4 regions of the Paenibacillus sp. FSL M7-0134 genome follow, and region 2 is predicted to be linked to each of the others. Evidence: riboswitches for the same ligand, from Rfam matches in the RefSeq annotation. Region 2 holds a riboswitch; each other region holds the start of a gene.

Region 1 (4,865 bases), on a different contig from region 2:
TCATATACTATGTACTCGCAAGCCTATCATTTTCATCGCAACTACGATGGCCAGATATAGAGTAAGATACATATCCGTGGATGTGTCCCTTACTCTGTATCTGGCTTTTTTATACCGCCCACTCCTATCAATGTGACAATAGTCACATACTCTCAATGTTTACGTATATACAATATATAGATCGAAACAATTGGTTAACACAAGATATCATCAATATGTTGTTTTTGTGAAAAATATATATATTTTACTATATGGAGGGTTTTACGATGAAGGTGCTGGAGGAACATCAATTATACGACATCGGCGAGCGGGTCATTGGGGCACAAGATCTGGACATGCTGCGGGAGAATGCGAATTTGAATGGAGAATCGTTCAGCGGCAAAATGAGCAAGCTTGGGTCCGAGTATGCCAAATGGTATGCGCGCCTGCGGGTACTTCCGCCTGAACTGACGAACGCGATTGACCACGGATATGTATATGTTCACGATTTGGACCAATATGCGCTCGGAACTACAAATTGTATCTTTATCCCGTTTGGTCGTTTACTGCGAGACGGCTTCAATACAGGCAACGGCTCTGTGCGCACACCGCAAACGATTATGTCCGCTATGGCACTGGTCGCCATTATTTTCCAATCTCAGCAAAATAGCCAATTCGGAGGTGTCTCCGCCAATAAAATAGATTGGGACCTTGCCCCATACGTTGCCCGGTCCTTCCGCAAGCATCTGCGCAAGGGACTTCGGTTGTTCGAGGAAGAGATAGAATCCCATCTGTCTGACGACGAACTACATATGGCCAATCCCCATTTGCAAGAAGTCTGCCCTCGTTCATACGCATTCGCACGCGAAGAAACGGAAACGGAAACCCGGCAGGCTGCTGAATCGCTCATTCATAACCTGAACACCATGAGCAGTCGGGCGGGTGGACAGATTCCATTCACTTCACTGAATTACGGAATGTGCACGTCTGCTGAAGGACGGCTTGTTACTCAATCGCTGCTGGAGGCCACTATTCGCGGCTTGGGCAGCGGGGAAACTCCTATTTTTCCGCAGCATATTTTCCAATGCAAAGAGGGAATCAACCAGGCAGAAGGCGACATCAATTATGATTTGTTCTTACGGGCAGTAGAATGCTCTAGCAGACGGATGTATCCCAATTTTGTGAATGTGGATGCCACCTTCAACTTGCCTTTTTACCGTGCTGATGACCCGGATACCATTATAGCGACAATGGGTTGCCGTACCCGCACCATTTCTGACCGTTTCGGTAGAAACCGGCAGAGTGGCAAGGGAAATCTCTCCTTCAATACCATTAATCTGGTGCGGCTTGGCATTGAGTATGGTATTTGCACAGGCAAACGCCTGACACCTGACCGTGATCGCTTTGATGCGAGACTGGAAGAAGTTATGCGCATTGCGGTGGATGGCCTAATCCATCGCTATCAAATCCAGACCAGCCAACCGGCCAAAGCCTCGGACTTTATGATGCGCGAAGGGGTATGGGAAGGTGGAGAACAACTGGCGCCAGATGATAAGGTGGGAAGCGTACTAAAGCACGGTACGCTTTCGATCGGGTTCATCGGGCTGGCTGAGTGCATGAAGGCACTATACGGGAAACACCACGGGGAGGATGATTTCGTATACCGCGAGGCACAGCGAATCATCACTTCCATGCGCGTGTATTGCGATCGAATGAGTGAATATCACAATTTAAATATTACATTGTTCGCTACGCCTGCCGAAGGTCTGTCGGGCAAGTTCACATTGCTGGATCAACGTGATTTCGGGATTATCCCTGAGGTAAATGATCGAGAATATTACACGAATTCTTTTCATATTCCCGTGTATTATACGCTCCCGGCTGCTCGTAAAATCAGCTTGGAAGCTCCGTTCCATAACCTCTGCAACGCTGGTGCGATTTCATACATCGAGCTGGATGGTAACGCGCGGAATAACCCGGATGCGTTTCTTAAAATTGTTCAGTACGCACTGCATCAGAACATCGGCTATTTCTCTATCAACCACCCGGTGGATCGTTGTACGGAATGTGGTTATGAAGGGATTATCGGGACAAGCTGCCCCCAATGCGGCACAGATGAGGAGCATACACACTTTCAGCGCTTACGTCGGGTAACCGGATATCTGACAGGAGATTATACCGTTCGCTTTAATGCTGCAAAACAGGCAGAAGTTCGAGACCGGGTGAAACATAAGTGAATTTGTGTGGCTACATTCCGGAATCTCTGAACGAAGGATACGGCCTGCGCACTGTCGTGTTTATTAGCGGTTGCCGTCATGCCTGTCCCGGATGCTTTAATCCAGCGTCGTGGAGCTTCCGTGCAGGTGAGCCATTTACACCCCAACGACAACAGGAAGTCATTCGTGACATCATGGATAATCCGTTGTTGGACGGACTGACTCTCTGCGGGGGAGATCCGTTTTTCTCAGCAGCAGAATGCTCGCAATTTGTGCGTGACTTCCGCGAGGCCTGTCCCGACCGAACCGTGTGGGCTTATACTGGCTTTGTCTATGAAGATTTACTCACAGATCAGGAGCGACAGGAGCTAGCGCTTTTGTGCGATGTGATTGTGGATGGTCGTTTTGTAGAACAGCAAAAGGACCTGACCCTTCCCTTCCGGGGCAGTCGCAACCAGCGTCTGGTAGATGTAAAAGCCAGTATTCAGGCAGGCTATACCGTTTCATTGGCTTAACGCGAAGTTTACCCGGCAAGATGCTATATATCTAAGACAAGTCCCCATCATGGGTAAGGCTTGTCTTTTTTTCATATAGCTAACTGTTTCCATTGGAGTTTCTATTGCGCATCCTGTAAGTTTCACTTATGATGGTGAACAAGTATACGAGTGCATAATTATTCGTCATACCTTAACCGCATAGCTTGGAGATAGGTGTCTGTTCTATTCAGATCAGGCTTAAAAGGGAAGCCGGTGCAAATCCGGCACGGTCCCGCCACTGTAAACGGGGAACTTTCAGCTGTTCATATATCCACTGGTCCACAGACCGGGAAGGAATGCTGAGAGTCATGATCCGTAAGTCAGGAGACCTGCCTATTTTAACAACATCGCAAGTACCTACGGAAGATAGGGAGGTGTTAAGAGCAGTCGCCGTATTTTTGATTTTTTAATCACGGAGGCATTCTTTCCCCTACTTATTTTTAACTCTGGGGGAAGAATGCCTTTTTTGGTACGTAAAAATAAAACAGCTACCCACTAGGAGGAAAAGTACATGTCCATTATTGAATGGCCTGAATTGTCCGGCTTGATTAGCAGTAATCTGGGATATCCGCGTATCGGCGAAAACCGGGAATGGAAGAAAGCACTGGAACGCTTCTGGAACGGCAGCATTAACGAAAGCGAACTGCAGACGGAGATGAAAAGATTACGGTTGGAGCATCTGAGCAAGCAGCGTGACAAGGGGATTGATCGCATTCCTGTCGGAGACTTCTCCTATTACGATCACATGCTGGATACATCTGTAATGTTCGGTCTGGTACCCGAACGGTTCAACCATCGTCCCGCAGGTCCGGTTCCTCTGTCCGTGTATTTTGGGATCGCTCGTGGACAGAAGGGAGCAACCGCCAGTGAAATGACCAAATGGATGAATACCAATTATCACTACATCGTTCCTGAATTGGCAAACGCAGTCCCGGTGTTCACTGAAAATAAACCCTTACAGGCTTATCGTGAAGCAAAACGAGAACTAGGCATTGATGGGAAACCGGTCCTCATCGGCCCCTATTCATTCGTTACCTTATCCAAAGGCTATGATCGTAAGGATTTGGCCACCATCGTACGAAGCTTCCTGCCACTGTACACCCGTATCCTGTCTGAACTAGCGGCAGAAGGCGTTCAGTGGGTCCAAATCGATGAACCTGTCCTAACCACCTCATTCCCGGCAGAGGATTTGGACATTATTCAGGAAGTCTATGAAGCTTTGACTCAAGCTGCGCCCTCCTTGAATATAATGCTGCAAACCTACTTTGGCAGCCTGGACCATTATGAGCGTCTGTCCGCACTTCCGGTACAGGGATTGGGTCTTGATTTTGTGTATGATGATGGCGAAAATCTTCAGCATATATTGCAGCATGGCTTCCCTAAAGGAAAAACGCTGGGCGCTGGGGTTATTGACGGGCGCAATATATGGCGAAGCGACCTGAACGCTGTGGCTGCCCTGCTGGGTCAGTTAGCAGAACAAACCACTGCCGCACAGCTTATCGTACAGCCATCATGCAGTCTGCTGCATGTGCCAGTCAGTCTGGAGGCAGAGCACAAGCTGGACAAGGAGCTGGTGCAAGCGCTGGCCTTTGCCGATGAAAAGCTGGAGGAAATCGCCGTCCTGACGGCTGCACTTGGCAAACACGATCCTTCCGCACTCGCCAAGCTTGAGCAAAGTGCGGATGCGGTAGCCCGTTTCAACAGTTCAGCGGCACGCGTACAGACAGCTGCCGATCTGGCCGACCTGTTGGCAAAAGAGCCTCTGTCACGCAGCGTTCCTTTCGCCGAGCGTCGTGAGATTCAGCAAAATAAGCTGAAGTTGCCTCCACTGCCTACGACGACCATTGGTAGCTTCCCGCAAACCGCCGAGATCCGCAAGGCCCGCCTGCACTATCGCAAAGGAGAATGGTCAGCCGAGCAATACCGGGCGTTCATCCAACAGCAAATTAAGGAATGGATTGATATTCAAGAGGACATTGGCATTGACGTGCTTGTTCATGGGGAATTTGAGCGGACCGATATGGTTGAATTTTTTGGCGAAAAGCTGAACGGCTTTGCTTTTACGCAAAACGGATGGGTGCAGTCCTACGGCTCCCGCTGTGTCAAACCGCCGATTATATACGGAGACGTTTCC
Region 2 (4,865 bases):
TGGATGAAGCATTCATTGATTTTATCCCGCTGGAACGGCGAATCTCACTACTGCCTGTGCTGGATCGTTATCCTCATGTGATTTTGATCCGGTCAATGACCAAATTTTATGCCATTCCTGGCTTGCGATTGGGCTATGCGATTGCTCATCCAGATTATATCCGGCGAATGACGGCCAAACAGGTGACCTGGAGTGTGAATGGATTGGCGTTGCTGGCTGGGGAAGCGTGTTTGAGAAGTGGGCAAGCATATGAGCACCAAACACAGGAGCTGATTGCTACGGAGCGCAACCGCCTGTTGACCGCCTTGGCGGAATGGGGCTGCGGTGTCGTTCCCGGCGAAGCCAATTACGTGCTGGCAAGGGCGCCGGGTACGTGGAGCGCATCGGCGATTCAGCAGGCGCTTGGACAACGCGGAATTCTTATACGTAGCTGTGCTATGTATCCGGGACTGACGACGAGCCATTTTCGAATTGCGGTCAAGGATGCAGAAGCCAACGACAGGCTGCTGTCTGTATTGGGTGAAGTGCTGGAGGAGGAGCAGCGGCGTGACAGTTAGCTTGATTATCCTGGCAGCCTATCTTTTGGACAGGCTGATCGGTGACCCGAGGTGGTTGCCACATCCAGTCATCGGTATGGGACATGCCATTTCAGCATTGGAAAAAGTGATTCGCCGCCAGGCCCGAAGTGACCGGGGGTTGAAACGTGCGGGTATACTGCTTCCACTCATTGTGGCGGGAGGCTCCTTTACGCTCGCCTGGGCGCTATTGCACTTGCTTGCCTGGATCCATCCGTGGTTGTCTGTCGGCGTAGAAATGGTGCTGATTGCGACCACGATTGCTTCCAAAGGACTAAAGGACGCAGGAATGGCAGTATACCGAGCGTTGCAGGCGGATGACCTGGCTGCGGCACGGCGGGAGCTGGGCATGATAGTTGGGCGGGATACGCAACAGCTTGATGAGCCTGAGATTGTACGCGGTACGGTTGAAACGGTCGCTGAAAATATCGTGGACGCGATTATTTCCCCGCTTTTTTATGCCCTGATCGGGGGAGCACCCTTGGCGCTGGCTTATCGTGCTGTGAATACGCTCGATTCCATGGTTGGCTATAAAAATGAAAAGTATCTGCATTTAGGCTGGGCTTCAGCACGTCTGGATGATGTCGCTAACTACATTCCGGCACGCCTGACAGCGGCAATGCTTGTGGTAGCGGCGTGGATGTACAAGCGAGATGCTGCAAGAAGCTGGCGCACAGTCAAGCGAGACGCTCGTCTGCACCCAAGCCCGAACAGTGGCTTCCCGGAATCGGCTGTTGCTGGTGCACTGGGGATTCGTCTTGGAGGCTATAATGTGTATCATGGCGTGCGCTCCTTTCGTGCATACATGGGCGATTGGATACGACCGCTAGAGTCGAAAGATATACGGCATACGATCCAGCTGATGTTCGCCGTGTCCAGTATGTTTGTAGGATTGTGTTTGTTAGGAGCCGCAGGTTGTTTTGCCTTGGGATGGGTGCGGTGAGGAGTGACACACTGAATAATGATCGAGCAGGAAGTGACATTTCTTGAAACAAGATATAGCAGCAAAAAGGAGAGTAGAATACGCACAAAGTCCGAACTCACAGGAGGATAAGGTGCCGTATGATGCTAAAGAAGATCTGCATTGGGACATGGAACTCGTGTTAGTTCGTCACGGCACAACCTTATGGAACAAGGAACGTCGATATCTGGGACACTCCGACTTAGGTTTGCTACCGGGAGCAGAGCAGGAATTAAAGCCTTTGCAAGAAAAATTGCAAGGGCAGTCCTTTGCTCGAATCTATTGCAGCGATTTAATGCGATGTCGCCAGACCTTGCAGATCATTGTGCCAGAATCAGAATTGACGTCTGGAGATTCCCTATCTACTATGTCTCCTATGATGGAACCACGTCTGCGAGAGCTTCATTTTGGCGAGTGGGATGGAAAAACGTATGACATGCTCAAGGATGTGTCTTTGTATCGCGCTTGGATTGATGAGCCACAACGGATAACCCCTCCTGGAGGAGAGTCTTGGACAGATTTTGTGAATCGTCTACGGAAATTTCTTGACTCTCTGTATGAATGGCGTGTTGCTATGGAAGTTCAACCCATGGGTTTGACTGCTGCGCCGCTCTCTGTTTTGGTCGTTACGCATGGTGGCGTAATTCGTCAGTTGGCTTGCATGCTGATACCGGGTCATGATTTTTGGAGTCTGAATCCGAGGCCGGGAGAAGCATTTAGGATTCAATTGAGGCTGGCAGGACGGCACAATTACATAGCAGAAATGCTTCCTCATTAGGTTAGACACCTGCGGATAAAGAGGCTGTTTGGGTTGTAAGCCGCCTCTTTTTAACCTATAATCATCAAGTAAAAGAACGGCTTGACTACCACTTATCAAATATCCAGCAGACGAGGTCGGCGCAGCGTGATGAAACTATGGTTTCCCTTGCCTGCGCTGTTAAAAGGGAAGTCGGTGTGAGTCCGGCGCGGTCCCGCCACTGTAAATGGAAACATGCCCGTTAGTCCTGCTTTATGTGCTACTAAGCATATGAAAGAATTTCAGGACATGCATCTTACCATAAGTCAGGATACCTGCCCGTCCGCCTGTCACCATAATCCTTCGAGGAAAGGATGACGTGTTCGCAGTGACTGTCCATGCGGAAAGAAGCTGCCGCCTGCGCACGATCTGCGCTAACGTGACCCCTGTGTCCTGATATGAGGATGCGGGGGTTTTTTGATAGGAAAAGAAGGCTGGATTTAGAAGATATCTGATGATGCTCAAGTAACGCTCTTAACGATTTTTTTTATGAAGGGGTGCAAATCATGGCAGGAAAAAAAATAAAGGTTTGGACAACAGGTCTATTGGTTCTGATTTTGGCAGTTGTGCTGAGTGCATGTGGCGCTAATGGGAAAAATGCTGAAAATAAAGAGAATCAGACTTCTTCACAGCAGCCAGGAAAGACCGTAACCGCACAAGAGCCTCCGGGCAAAACAGTTTACCCACTCACGGTTAAGGATACAACAGGACAGGAATTTACATTCAAAAAAGCGCCGGATAAAATCGTTTCCGTTTCCCCGGCAGAAACCGAGGCGCTGTTCGCCATCGGGCTGGATAAGGAAATTGTTGGCGTCTCCGACTACTCTGATTACCCGGAAGCAGCTACGAAAAAGCCTAAAGTGGGCGGTATTATGAAACCGAACGAAGAGGCGATCATTGCTGCTAACCCGGAAGTCGTTTTTGCAGGGATATCACTTAGTGAACAGGCTACGACCAAGCTGCGCGACATGGGAATTATGATTTTTAAAACGGAACCGAAGACAGTTGAAGATGTCATGGCTAACATCGAATTGTATGGGAAAATCACCGATCATCAGAAAGAAGCGAGAGCGGTGACTGACAAGATGAGAGCAGATGTAGCTGAAGTGAAAGAAGGAATTAAAAATATCGGTAAAGGGCAGAAGCTGCGGGTATACGTCGAGTTTTCACCAGGCTGGACAGTTGGTAAAGGCGAGTTTATGGACGAGCTGATCACGTTAGCGGGCGGCGAAAATGTAGGTGCCACGCAGAAGGGGTGGTACCAAATTAGTGAGGAAAATATTATTGCTGCGAACCCTGACGTGATTTTGTACAGCAAAAGTGTCAAGGACGACAAAACTGGTCAAACGCTCGGCGAAATCATTAAAGCTCGCAGTGGATGGGATCAAATATCGGCTGTTCGCCACAACCGGGTATTTGCCGTGGATGATAATTTGATTAGTCGTCCGGGTCCACGCGTAACGGAAGGTCTCAAGGAAGTGGCCAAGGGCGTGTATCCTGAAATTTTCAAATGAACCGTAAACTGATCGGCTTTGGAGGAACAGGTCTTGTCCTGCTGTTACTGACGCTACTGCTCTGTCTTGGCATCGGCTCGGCCAAGCTTCCGGTCAGCCAGATCACGGGCATTCTGGTTAACCACCTTCCGTGGTTAGGCGATACGTTTACACCGGATTGGAATACATCCTCAGAGCAAATTATTTTGAAGGTCAGATTGCCACGAGTGTTACTGGGAATGTTGGTAGGAGCAGCGCTGGCGCTGGCGGGAGCCGGATTTCAGGGTGTGCTGCGTAATCCTTTGGCTGATCCGTATACACTGGGGGTATCCTCGGGGGCTTCGGTAGGAGCGGCAGTACTGATTTATTGGGGCCTTCAATTTTCATTTGTTGGCATATGGACGCTGCCGCTAGTGGCATTTACGACCGGAATGCTGACGCTGTGGATGGTGCTGACGTTGGCACGGGAAGGTGGAAAAATTCCGACACAAAGTCTCATTTTGTCGGGTGTGGTGATGCAATCCTTTCTGGGGGCGGTTGTTTCCTTTCTGACAGCCATGTCGAAGGAGACGGTCAATGAAATATTGTACTGGACGATGGGAAGTCTTAGCCTGCGCGGTTGGTCATATACAGGAATCCTTTTACCTTATGTGGTCATAGGACTGGTATTTCTATGGAATCGGGCACGTGTGCTGAATATTTTGGCTTTGGGTGAACGTCAGGCGGCTCACATGGGAGTTCATGTAGATGCGACGAAGCTATCTGTTCTGATCATTTCCACGCTACTGACAGCAGCCGCTGTCTCGGTATGTGGAGTGATTGGCTTTGTGGGACTCGTTGTACCGCATATCATTCGTCTGGTGACAGGGCCTGATTACCGGATGATTGTTCCATTATCTGCGCTCGGTGGAGCTATTTTTATGGCTTGGGCAGATACGGCGGCTCGCACGTTGTTAGCCCCCACGGAAATTCCTCTGGGCGTGATGACGGCCTTTGTTGGGGCACCGTTCTTCGCATATCTCCTGTACCGGAACAAGAAG
Region 3 (4,865 bases), on a different contig from region 2:
ATATCTCCATGCCAGCGACCATGTGCTGATCGTAGATGATTTTTTGGCTACTGGCGCAGCATTGGTCGGACTTACGGATATTGTGAAGGAAGCAGGAGCGGAGCTGGCCGGGGTTGGCTGTGTGATTGAGAAGAGCTTCCAGGAAGGCCGTGGACTGTTGGAGCAAAGAGGCATTGCCGTACGTTCTCTTGCGCGTATCGCTTCCATGGCACCAGGCGAGGTTCATTTTATAGAGGAAGCTGGCGTGGTGATTCCTCCCGTTAAGGAGAATGTGGGATGTTAAGTAAACAAAAGTTATTCGCGCTGGGCTTCCAGCATGTCATGGCGATGTACGCTGGAGCAATTGCTGTACCTCTAATTGTAGGGGGAGCATTGCACCTGACGCCAGCCCAGATGGCTTATTTGGTGGCTGCCGATCTGTTCACTTGCGGGATTGCTACGTTATTACAGATTATGGGCACACGCTTTTTCGGTAGTAGACTGCCTGTCATTTTAGGCTGTACGTTTACGGCAGTAGGGCCCATCATCGCGATTGCTTCGACCTCAAATTTAGCGACAGCGTATGGTGCCATTATTTTGTCTGGTATATTTGTGGTGTTAGCAGCACCGTTGTATGGCAAGCTGCTACGCTTTTTCCCGACGGTGGTTACAGGTTCGGTCGTTACGATTATCGGTCTATCCCTTATTCCGGTGGCGATGAACAATGTAGCAGGGGGTCAGGGCAGTTCGGACTTTGGACAGCCACGTAATTTACTGTTGGCCTTAGTCACACTACTGGTTATTCTGCTTGTGAATCGGTTGGCAAAAGGCTTTTTGCGCTCGATTTCCGTGCTTATTGGTTTGTTCGCGGGCACAGTGGTTGCTTATGGAATGGGAATGGTGCATTTTGCTCCCGTGGCGGAGGCTTCATGGGTGAGTGTTGCACAGCCGTTTTATTTTGGTAAGCCAGAGTTTAGCATTATGGCAGTTTGTACGATGATTATCGTCAATATTGTCAGTATGGTTGAGTCTACAGGCGTTTATTTGGCAGTTGGCAAAGCAATTGATCAGAAGGTGGAGCAGAAGCAGATCGTCAATGGTCTGCGTTCCGAAGGACTTGCGATTATGCTTGGGGGTATTTTTAACGCGTTTCCTTATACAGCTTTCTCGCAAAATGTTGGTCTGATTTCACTCACACGCGTCAAATCGCGAAACGTTATTTTTGCTGCGGGCGGTATCATGGTTGTTCTTGGTTTGCTTCCTAAGCTGGCTGCCTTAACGACAGTGATTCCTAACGCTGTGCTGGGCGGGGCGATGATCGTCATGTTCGGCTCGGTCGCTGCATCAGGCATGTCTATTTTGTCAGAAGTGGATCTACGGAAAGAAAGCAATCTGCTGATCGCAGCATGCAGCATTGCCGTGGGCCTAGGCTCTGCCGTTCTGCCGCAAATGTTCGACCAGCTGCCGAGCTTTGCTAAAATGCTGTTGCAAAATGGCATCGTTTCGGGTTCGATTACAGCGATTGTCTTGAACATCGTTTTGACAAGAAAACAGGGCGAACCGGTCAAAAGCGTGACGGTTCAGGAGGTTCCACAGAAGGTTTGATGATTAGGAATAAATAAACCCTTGCCGTCTGGGGACATATAGATATTGACCCTGTCCGACTGTGCAGTGGCGCTAAAGTTAACTCTTAAGTTGATTTATTTACTAGAGGAATTTGCTAGAGTAGTGGGCGAGGTCGTGGTATAATTTACCTTATGGATTTTGAATAGTGGTGGATGTTTTCGGACTACGGTGCAGCTTCCCGAAAGGGGGTGAAGCCGATGGTTACACTTGTGTCGTGCTACGATGTGGTGCGTTGGATGGTTACGTTACTAAGCCTGGTGTTTAGTATTCGTAAACTTTATCGCTGGCTACGTCGAAAATTTCGGAACAAGCGAAAACCCACCGCGTAATTAGGTTGGCCCCTAACGGTGGGTTTCGTTTGCATTAACATTTAGTTATGCAGCGCGCCGTGGTGGTGATCCACAGCCTTTCAAGTCCTAAGAGTCTTTGCCGTTGGCGCGGCGAAGACTCTTTTTAGTATACGGACACGATGATTATCTATATACCTAATTTTAGCACGTTCATTTCGTGCACGCAATGAATAGACATCACCTTCATTCTCGCCACATCGTTCAAATTTAAATTATTGTGCAGCATTTATTGACAAGCCTGTGACAACAAAATAAGATCGTAATGGAAAGAAATAAAGGAAGAAAACAGGTGTGAGCCGGACGACTCTATGTACGGGGTTTTGCTGAGACCATGTAGATGGTTGTTGAGCGTGTTCACTTAAAAGGGAAGTTCGGTTGATTCCGACACGGGCCCGCCACTGTATACAGGCATCAGCAGGATACTGCTGGAGCTTTCAGAACAGCCACTGGAACTGTGAAGAACCGGGAAGGCCTGAAAGATGCGCCTGGAGTCAGGAGACCTGCCTGTTTTGACATCACTGTCAGACCCACGGGATGCTGGGGAGGTGGTTAGGCGTGCTGCATACGGAATGTCTGAAACCGATCTGATCCCTTCTATGTTTTTGGAGTTGGCTTCGAGGTGAGTTTTGACATTTTATAATGAAAGCATTTCTGACTGCTGATCAAGTGGTCCGGAATGCTTTTTTCGCGTTTTGCGTTAGGTTTATATGATTTTACAAGATAGAGGGGGATTCATTGAATGATTAGCAATCGTAGCAGGCGTTCATGGTTGATATGTACAGGGGTGATGCTGCTGCTGGCAGTTATGGCTCTTTCGGGATGTGCCAGCAATAAGACGTCGGATAGCTCCGGCAAGGGTGAAAACGCGTCAGCACAACAAACAGCGACAGATAAAAAGCTGGTAATGGCGTATACATGGAAACCGTCAGGCGTTGACCCGCACGGAGATAATAGCTGGGATGTGATGCGATCCGGTGCAGGTGAGACACTGGTACGTTTGAATGAAAAGCTGGAGCCTGTGGCTTGGCTGGCAAAGGAGTGGAAGCAGGATAGTCCTACAGTTTGGACGTTCAGCTTGCAGGATAAAGTCACTTTTCATGATGGAAAGAGTATGGATGCAGTAGGTGTAAAAGCGTCTTTGCTGCGCTCTATCGAGAAAAGCCATCTGGCTAAGGATTTACTGAATGTGAAGTCCATTGATGTAAGCGGCCCGCTGGCTTTGAAAATCACGACAAACCAGCCGAACGCGGCGCTGGTGTCCAATCTAGCTGATCCATCGACAATTGTACTGGATGTGGCATCGATGAAAGATGAGCAGAGTTACCCAGCGATGACAGGCGCCTTTAAAATCAAAGCGTTCAACAAGGACCAATCGTTGGTCGTAGAGCGTTATGACGGATATTGGGGCGAGAAGGCACGACTGGCTGAAGCGACGATGAAGTTCATTACGGACGGGAATTCGCGTCTGATGGCGCTGCAATCCGGCGAGGTGGACGTAGCGACGGATATTCCGGTTGATAACGCAGAGGTACTGAAAAAGAACGACAAGCTACAAGTGCTGTCGGCTCCCTCCTTGCGCACCCATATGATCGTGTACAATATGGAATCGCCAGTATTCAAGGATGCGGCGAACCGTAAGGTGGTGGACAGCCTGATTCCGCGCACATCGATTGTGAGCGCCGTCATGAGGGGCTTCGGTACGGAAGCAAGTAGTCCGTTCCCGAGCATTCTTCCCTTCGGTAAAGTTGAGCGTAAAGCGCTGGATGGAACGGCAGAGCAGCTGTTGACGAAGGATGGCTGGCAGAAGGACGCTCAAGGGACATGGACTAAGCAAGGCAAGCCGTTCGAGGTTACGCTGCTGACTTTCCCTCAGCGTCCAGAGCTCTCTGTTATGGCTGAGGTCATCCAAAGCCAATTGCTGAAAGAGGGAATCCAGGTCAAGATTCGCAAGGTGGAAAATATCGACGAGGCGTTGACCAAAAACGATTGGGATTTTGCAATGTACAGCATGCTTACTGCTCATACAGGAGAGCCGCAATATTTTATGGACATGTTTTATTCTTCGAAAAGCGAAGCCAATGTAAGCCGGTATAGTTCCAAACCGCTAGAGAGTATTCTTAACAGCTTGAAGCTGGCGAAGGATACAGCGCAGCGTAATGCTGTGACACTACAAGCGCTGGATATCATCAATGCGGATTTGCCACAGTCGTTCATTGTGCATCCTGATAATGTGTTTGGTGTGAAAAAAGGGGTGGAGGGTTTTACACCCCATCCGATCGAGTATTACTATATTACAGCGCAATCTGATATTACGGAATAACGAGCTGCGTATCCTATGATTCGTTTTATACTGGAACGTGTGGCGCAGCTGCTCATCATTGTATTCGTTGTATCCACGCTGACTTTTGTACTGATGCGGCTCGCTCCTGGTGACCCTGCTACTATTTTGCTCACCGCGCATAATGTCCCTGCCTCTGAGGAGGCGTTGACGACGCTACGGCAGGAACTGGGCTTAAACGAGCCGCTTCATATTCAATATGTGAACTGGCTGCGAGATGTGTTCACGGGGCATTGGGGCACCTCGTATGTATCCAAGGAATCCGTGCTAGCCGAACTATGGAACAGACTGCCTGCTACTGTGGAGCTAGCTGCTGCGGGCTTTGCCGTCATGACGGTGCTTACGCTGGGGCTGGGACTGGCTGCCTCGCTAAAAATCAGCGGCCCACTGGATCGTCTGGGCAGGCTGTTTGCCCTGCTGGGATCGTCGATTCCCTCTTTTTGGCTTGGTTTTCTGTTGATCTATCTATTCTCCGTTCGCTTGGGCTGGCTCCCATCCATGGGAAGGGAGGACTGGACACATCTAGTGCTCCCAGCGCTGACTCTTGGCGCAGGTTTGGGAGCGGTGCAAGC
Region 4 (4,865 bases), on a different contig from region 2:
AACAATATTGCATCCACTGCTGTTTTTTCCTCCTCTTTAATAGGGATAACCTGCATGACGCCCTATTTTATATATATGCTTGTATCCAGTTCATCAGGCCTTCAGTCCATTAATCACCACAAACCGCATTCACTTCTACCGTTGCTGGTGCATCTTCATGCCGGAAACCCGCAACGACGCCTACACGTTTAAAAAATTTATGAAAACGCTCATTCGGATGCCCTTTTTCCTTATATTCAGCAATGACGTTCTCCACGATATCAGTAATCTGATCACCCGGAATTCCTTCCGCTACGGGCTGAGCGGCATGAGCATTGCGACCGAATTTTTTGCCACCGAGGAAGAGGTCGTATCCTCCCTTGCGATAGACGATTCCGATATCCTCCAGCACCGCTCCATAGCAGGCCATACCGCATCCGTTCAAAGCAATACTCGTTTCCTTGGGTGCCTGTAATCCGCCAAGTACAACCTGTAGATGCTCAGCCACAGGCACAGCGTCATCCTTCTCCATATTGCAGAAGTCGCACGCCTTCACCTTAAACACATCGCCAATCGGCATGACAATGAATCGTTCATCCCGCAGCCGTCCGACCAGTTCCTCGGGGTCTGCACACGGCACGCGCAGCACGATCTGATGATCTGGCGAGTATTCCAGCTCGCCGTCATCACCCGCTACCTCGGCGAGCAGCGCCATCTGGCGAGCGGTGAACTTCTTGTTTCCCACACCCGGGGAAACACCCACCTCAAATAGCGCAGGCTTGCCAAAGCCGCCTGTCGCCATCCCGGACGCGGCCCCCGCTCCGGCCACCGCTGACGTTCCGGCGGTGCTCTCGGCGGTAGGCGCTTGCCCGCTCCAGCGAGCGTTGGCTACGCCAGGCAGCTTGCCGCCGACAGCGAGGCGGCTTAGTGCCTCTGCCGCCAGCGATGTCGGGGCTGCGCCGGTTTGCACAGCAGTCGTTGCCTGCACGGCAGCCATCGCTTGCGGGCGTGCCTGCGTCGCAACCGCAGCGCCGCTCGCGGAGGGTCCAGCGGGCTTAGTCGGGGCTGCGCCTGCTTGCAGTGTATCCTCTTGTGCGCCCAGCGACCACGGCTCCGCTTCCGTGCGGAGACGCTGATGCGGCTTGAGTGCCTGCTCGGTCGCATCTAATGTGTATTTGCGCTGATATCCGCGCGGAGTCACGATCAAGCCGTCATACACCATCGTCGAGGAATTGCCGATGATTACAGTCGTCAGCATCCCAATGTCATGGTTCAGCATATCTTCCAGCGTCGTTACAATAACTTGCTGACGTTCACGATAAGCACTTTTCACCAACCCGACTGGAGTTTGCGGATCGCGGTAACGCAGCAAAATGGACTGCGTCTCCACAATCTGGCGGGTACGCCGACCACTGCGCGGGTTGTATAATGCAATCACAAAATCGGCCGAAGCCGCTGCTTCTACGCGCTTCACAATCGTTTCCCATGGGGTTAGATGATCACTCAGACTGATCGTGCACGCATCATGCATAACTGGCGCCCCCAACAGTGATGCACAGGACTGAATAGCCGAGATCCCCGGTACGACTTCTACCTCAACCCCGTCCTCGCGTCGCCAGCCTTTTTGCATCAGCACCTCATACACCAGCCCTGCCATACCATAGACTCCCGCATCTCCACTGGAAATGACAGCTACCTTCTTGCCCATCTCTGCTTGGCGAACCGCCTCCTGTGCACGGCTCACTTCCTCTGTCATTCCTGTGCGTACAATCTCCTGTCCGTTCAACAACGGACGGATCAAATCAACGTAGGTATTGTAGCCGATAATGACCTCACTTTCGGCCAGCGCATCCAGCGCCCGTTTTGTGATATGTTCCATATCTCCTGGTCCAAATCCAATCACCAGCAATTTTCCTAATGGGCTCATCGTGCTCCTCCTATTCATCCTTTTCAGGGCAGCTATGCTATCTATTTCAATGATTTATGCACATCGTGTAACTCAAAAAAACCCCATCCTGCCCGGATGGGGTTTCTATGTACGCATCTCTCATCAGACGAACAAACAGCGTAAGAAGACACTATTTGTCTTCCTCCAGCCTGCCGTTGTTTTCCATCTGACTGTTTACGCTTCAAACGCTGCTGCACGTTCATATCCACGCAAACCTCTAGCCAACATGGAAAAAGCAACGTGTGCCTGATTTCCTGATTTCGTACACCCATCCTCTCCGCGAAGGTTAACGGTGCATACAGATCAAGGTAGGTCTCCTGGCTTGGCATCAACGGATTCTTTCGTCTTCCCCGTTTTTCACGAGTGACCATTTTAAAAAATCCTCTTCCTTACAGTGGCGGGACCGCTCGGGATTTGCACCCGATTCCCTGTTACCCTTTGCTCAACCGCAAAGGCACCTTGTCTGTCCGCTATTTGATTATGGGTCTTATCATAACCTTGCCTCAATCAGTTGTGCAAGCACGAAAAACGCTTTATTTCAAGTTCTCTGCTTTATTTTTTAACATATGTAGCAATTCGTCCGGGTCCGCAGAGATACTTAATAACGCTGGGTGCTCGGCCCCGGTAAACCCTTCTTGCACGCTATGACGCACCATTTCTACTAACGGGTCAAAATATCCATTCACATTCAACAGCCCAATGGGCTTGCGATGAATCCCGATTTGCGCCCAGCACAATACCTCGAATAGCTCCTCGAAGGTTCCCAAGCCACCCGGAAGAGCGATAAACGCATCGGCCATCTCGCTCATTGCCGCTTTACGCTCATGCATGCTTGCTACCTCAATAAATTCGGTAACTCCCCGATGAATGATCTCTGCATCAAATAATAGGGTGGGCATAATGCCAGTGACCTGACCGTCACCCGCCAGCATTCCATCCGCCACCTCTCCCATCAGCCCCCTGCTAGAGCCACCATAGATCAGACGGATATGATGACGAGCCATGGCTTCCCCCAGCTTGCCTGCAGCCTCAACATATACCGATGAATGTCCAGGTCTGGACCCGGCAAATACGCAAATAGAATTCATTAACGTCTCAGCTCCTGTCCTAAGTATCATGCATCGAAACTTATTCATTATATTAGATAAACATTTTCGCTATAACAAAAATCTTTGTCGATGCATGTCCAACAAAAAAAGATAAAGACCTCGTAGGCCCTTATCTTTATTTTACTCTGTATCCCAAAATATAAGTTCATTTTTTAGCATACTGCATTTATAATTTCTATCTCATTTCAATGACCATTCACGATCTTCAGACCACAGCCATGCACCGAATCGTTATGTTCAAAATATTTACCCAGCTCCACCATCATCGCGCCCATGCGCTCTTCGGTTGGAAACACGACTCGGTCAATCCCTTCTTCCACAATGGACTGTGCAGTCACCTTCCCTACGGATACAGCAATCACATCCTCACGAAAAGCTTCCAGTAACTCCTCGATTCGATTTTGCTCTCTGGCATATTGGGCCAAAAATCGGATTTGCGGACCACTTGTAAACGTAACAGCATCAACATTACGATGGATAACATCCTCCAGTAACGCCTGCAATTTTGCTTCCTCAGGTGGGATATGCTTATAAGGAAGTACCTGGCGGGTCACTGCCTCCTGCTCGTCCAGCCACTTTACCAACCGTGGAGCTGGATCGCCATGCAGTTGCAACAGTACTTCCTTCCCCTTCAGATCGTATGGGGCGAAAGCTCCTGTCAATCCGATCAAACTTCCGTCCTCGTCTCGTACTGCTGGCGTAAAGCCACGCTTTTTGAGTCCATTGACCGTCTTGTAGCCCCGCGCTGCAATGTTGGAAGATTGCAGCAACTCCATGATCTGTTCGGCCACGCCCATATCCTCTGCCATATCAAACAGGGCATCCAGCCCCATACCTGTCGTGAAGATGTACCAGTCCGGAGGGTGCTTCACCCACGATACAACAGCGTTGCGCAGCTCGATATCATCCAAAAAAACGGTGCCCTGGGCCGGGCGCTGTACTGGCTCACCCCCCATCTTCACAACTAGCAGCGCCATTTCTTCTGCTTTACGGGGACCAGCAAGAGCGACTCTCTTACCTGCCATGCGTTGTGCCATTCTGTTGCCTCCCTTGTAGAAGTCGTATTTCTTTCTACCAAGTATACAATCAGAGGGGTAAAAGACAAATAAGAATTACTTTTCCGATAAATACAGTAATCTTATAAGTGGTCGTGTCCTGTTCTGCCTCCATGCTGGCTTTCTTTCTGACTACTGCTATCCCGCTCTCCGTTAGATGCCTTATCATCTCCGCCTCTCCCTTTAGATTTGGGTCGGAGCAACATCCATAGCAACAAGGGCATGATAACAAAAAAAATGATCATCACCGCGGTCCACTCCCGGCTGAAATCATAAATTTGCACGATGTTGGAGAACAGCATAAACGAACAGACGTAACCCAACAAACCTACGGGCCAAACCATCAGACTTCCCCATGCATGGGCAAACATACGCTTTACTGCCAAACTGGTAACGTACAGGTCAACCCCAATCTTCGTAAGAAAGGTCGGTACGGTCAGTGCGGCCACGAACAAGTCGAACCGATCCAGAAAGTCCGTTAGCTGCAATTGACGCACTAGTTCATAGGATGGATAAAATAGCCGTGACAAGATAGGAACACCAATAACCAACTCCGACAGCAACATCAGCATGGTCAGAAATGCGGTTCCGAGCAAATGCCCATACCACGCACTACGCCCATTATAGCTCTTCCCAGAAATCACAAAGGGAACCATCATGATATCGGCCATATATCCCAGCATGCGCCAACTGCCCTTGATCACTCCATCTACTTCCGGATGTAAATAGGGTCTCAATACCGAAAAATCCATATTACGCCCGAAAAAAAGCGGC

Evidence for each region. Region 2 has a riboswitch for cobalamin ahead of NSQ58_RS20710 (ABC transporter substrate-binding protein). Riboswitches for the same ligand answer to the same signal wherever they lie in the genome.
Region 1: linked by a shared signal. The riboswitch ahead of metE (5-methyltetrahydropteroyltriglutamate--homocysteine S-methyltransferase) and the one ahead of NSQ58_RS20710 (ABC transporter substrate-binding protein) in region 2 are both predicted to bind cobalamin.
Region 3: linked by a shared signal. The riboswitch ahead of NSQ58_RS04005 (ABC transporter substrate-binding protein) and the one ahead of NSQ58_RS20710 (ABC transporter substrate-binding protein) in region 2 are both predicted to bind cobalamin.
Region 4: linked by a shared signal. The riboswitch ahead of cobJ (precorrin-3B C(17)-methyltransferase) and the one ahead of NSQ58_RS20710 (ABC transporter substrate-binding protein) in region 2 are both predicted to bind cobalamin.

Annotation. Positions count from the first base shown of each region.
Region 1 covers NZ_JBBOXV010000001.1:707,520-712,384, forward strand. Annotated here, with positions in the region: gene NSQ58_RS03020 (anaerobic ribonucleoside triphosphate reductase) at 267-2,216, shown strand; gene nrdG (anaerobic ribonucleoside-triphosphate reductase activating protein) at 2,213-2,710, shown strand; cobalamin riboswitch at 2,887-3,082, shown strand; gene metE (5-methyltetrahydropteroyltriglutamate--homocysteine S-methyltransferase) at 3,243-4,865, shown strand, end outside.
Region 2 covers NZ_JBBOXV010000002.1:1,134,684-1,139,548, forward strand. Annotated here, with positions in the region: gene cobD (threonine-phosphate decarboxylase CobD) at 1-557, shown strand, start outside; gene cbiB (adenosylcobinamide-phosphate synthase CbiB) at 547-1,518, shown strand; gene NSQ58_RS20705 (histidine phosphatase family protein) at 1,562-2,314, shown strand; cobalamin riboswitch at 2,436-2,629, shown strand; gene NSQ58_RS20710 (ABC transporter substrate-binding protein) at 2,839-3,846, shown strand; gene NSQ58_RS20715 (FecCD family ABC transporter permease) at 3,843-4,865, shown strand, end outside.
Region 3 covers NZ_JBBOXV010000001.1:930,049-934,913, reverse strand. Annotated here, with positions in the region: gene NSQ58_RS04015 (xanthine phosphoribosyltransferase) at 1-283, shown strand, start outside; gene NSQ58_RS04010 (nucleobase:cation symporter-2 family protein) at 277-1,584, shown strand; cobalamin riboswitch at 2,274-2,477, shown strand; gene NSQ58_RS04005 (ABC transporter substrate-binding protein) at 2,695-4,275, shown strand; gene nikB (nickel ABC transporter permease) at 4,291-4,865, shown strand, end outside.
Region 4 covers NZ_JBBOXV010000001.1:680,092-684,956, forward strand. Annotated here, with positions in the region: gene NSQ58_RS02890 (sirohydrochlorin chelatase) at 1-17, opposite strand, end outside; gene cobJ (precorrin-3B C(17)-methyltransferase) at 110-1,906, opposite strand; cobalamin riboswitch at 2,218-2,403, opposite strand; gene NSQ58_RS02900 (LOG family protein) at 2,461-3,015, opposite strand; gene NSQ58_RS02905 (uroporphyrinogen-III synthase) at 3,222-4,073, opposite strand; gene NSQ58_RS02910 (GerAB/ArcD/ProY family transporter) at 4,175-4,865, opposite strand, start outside.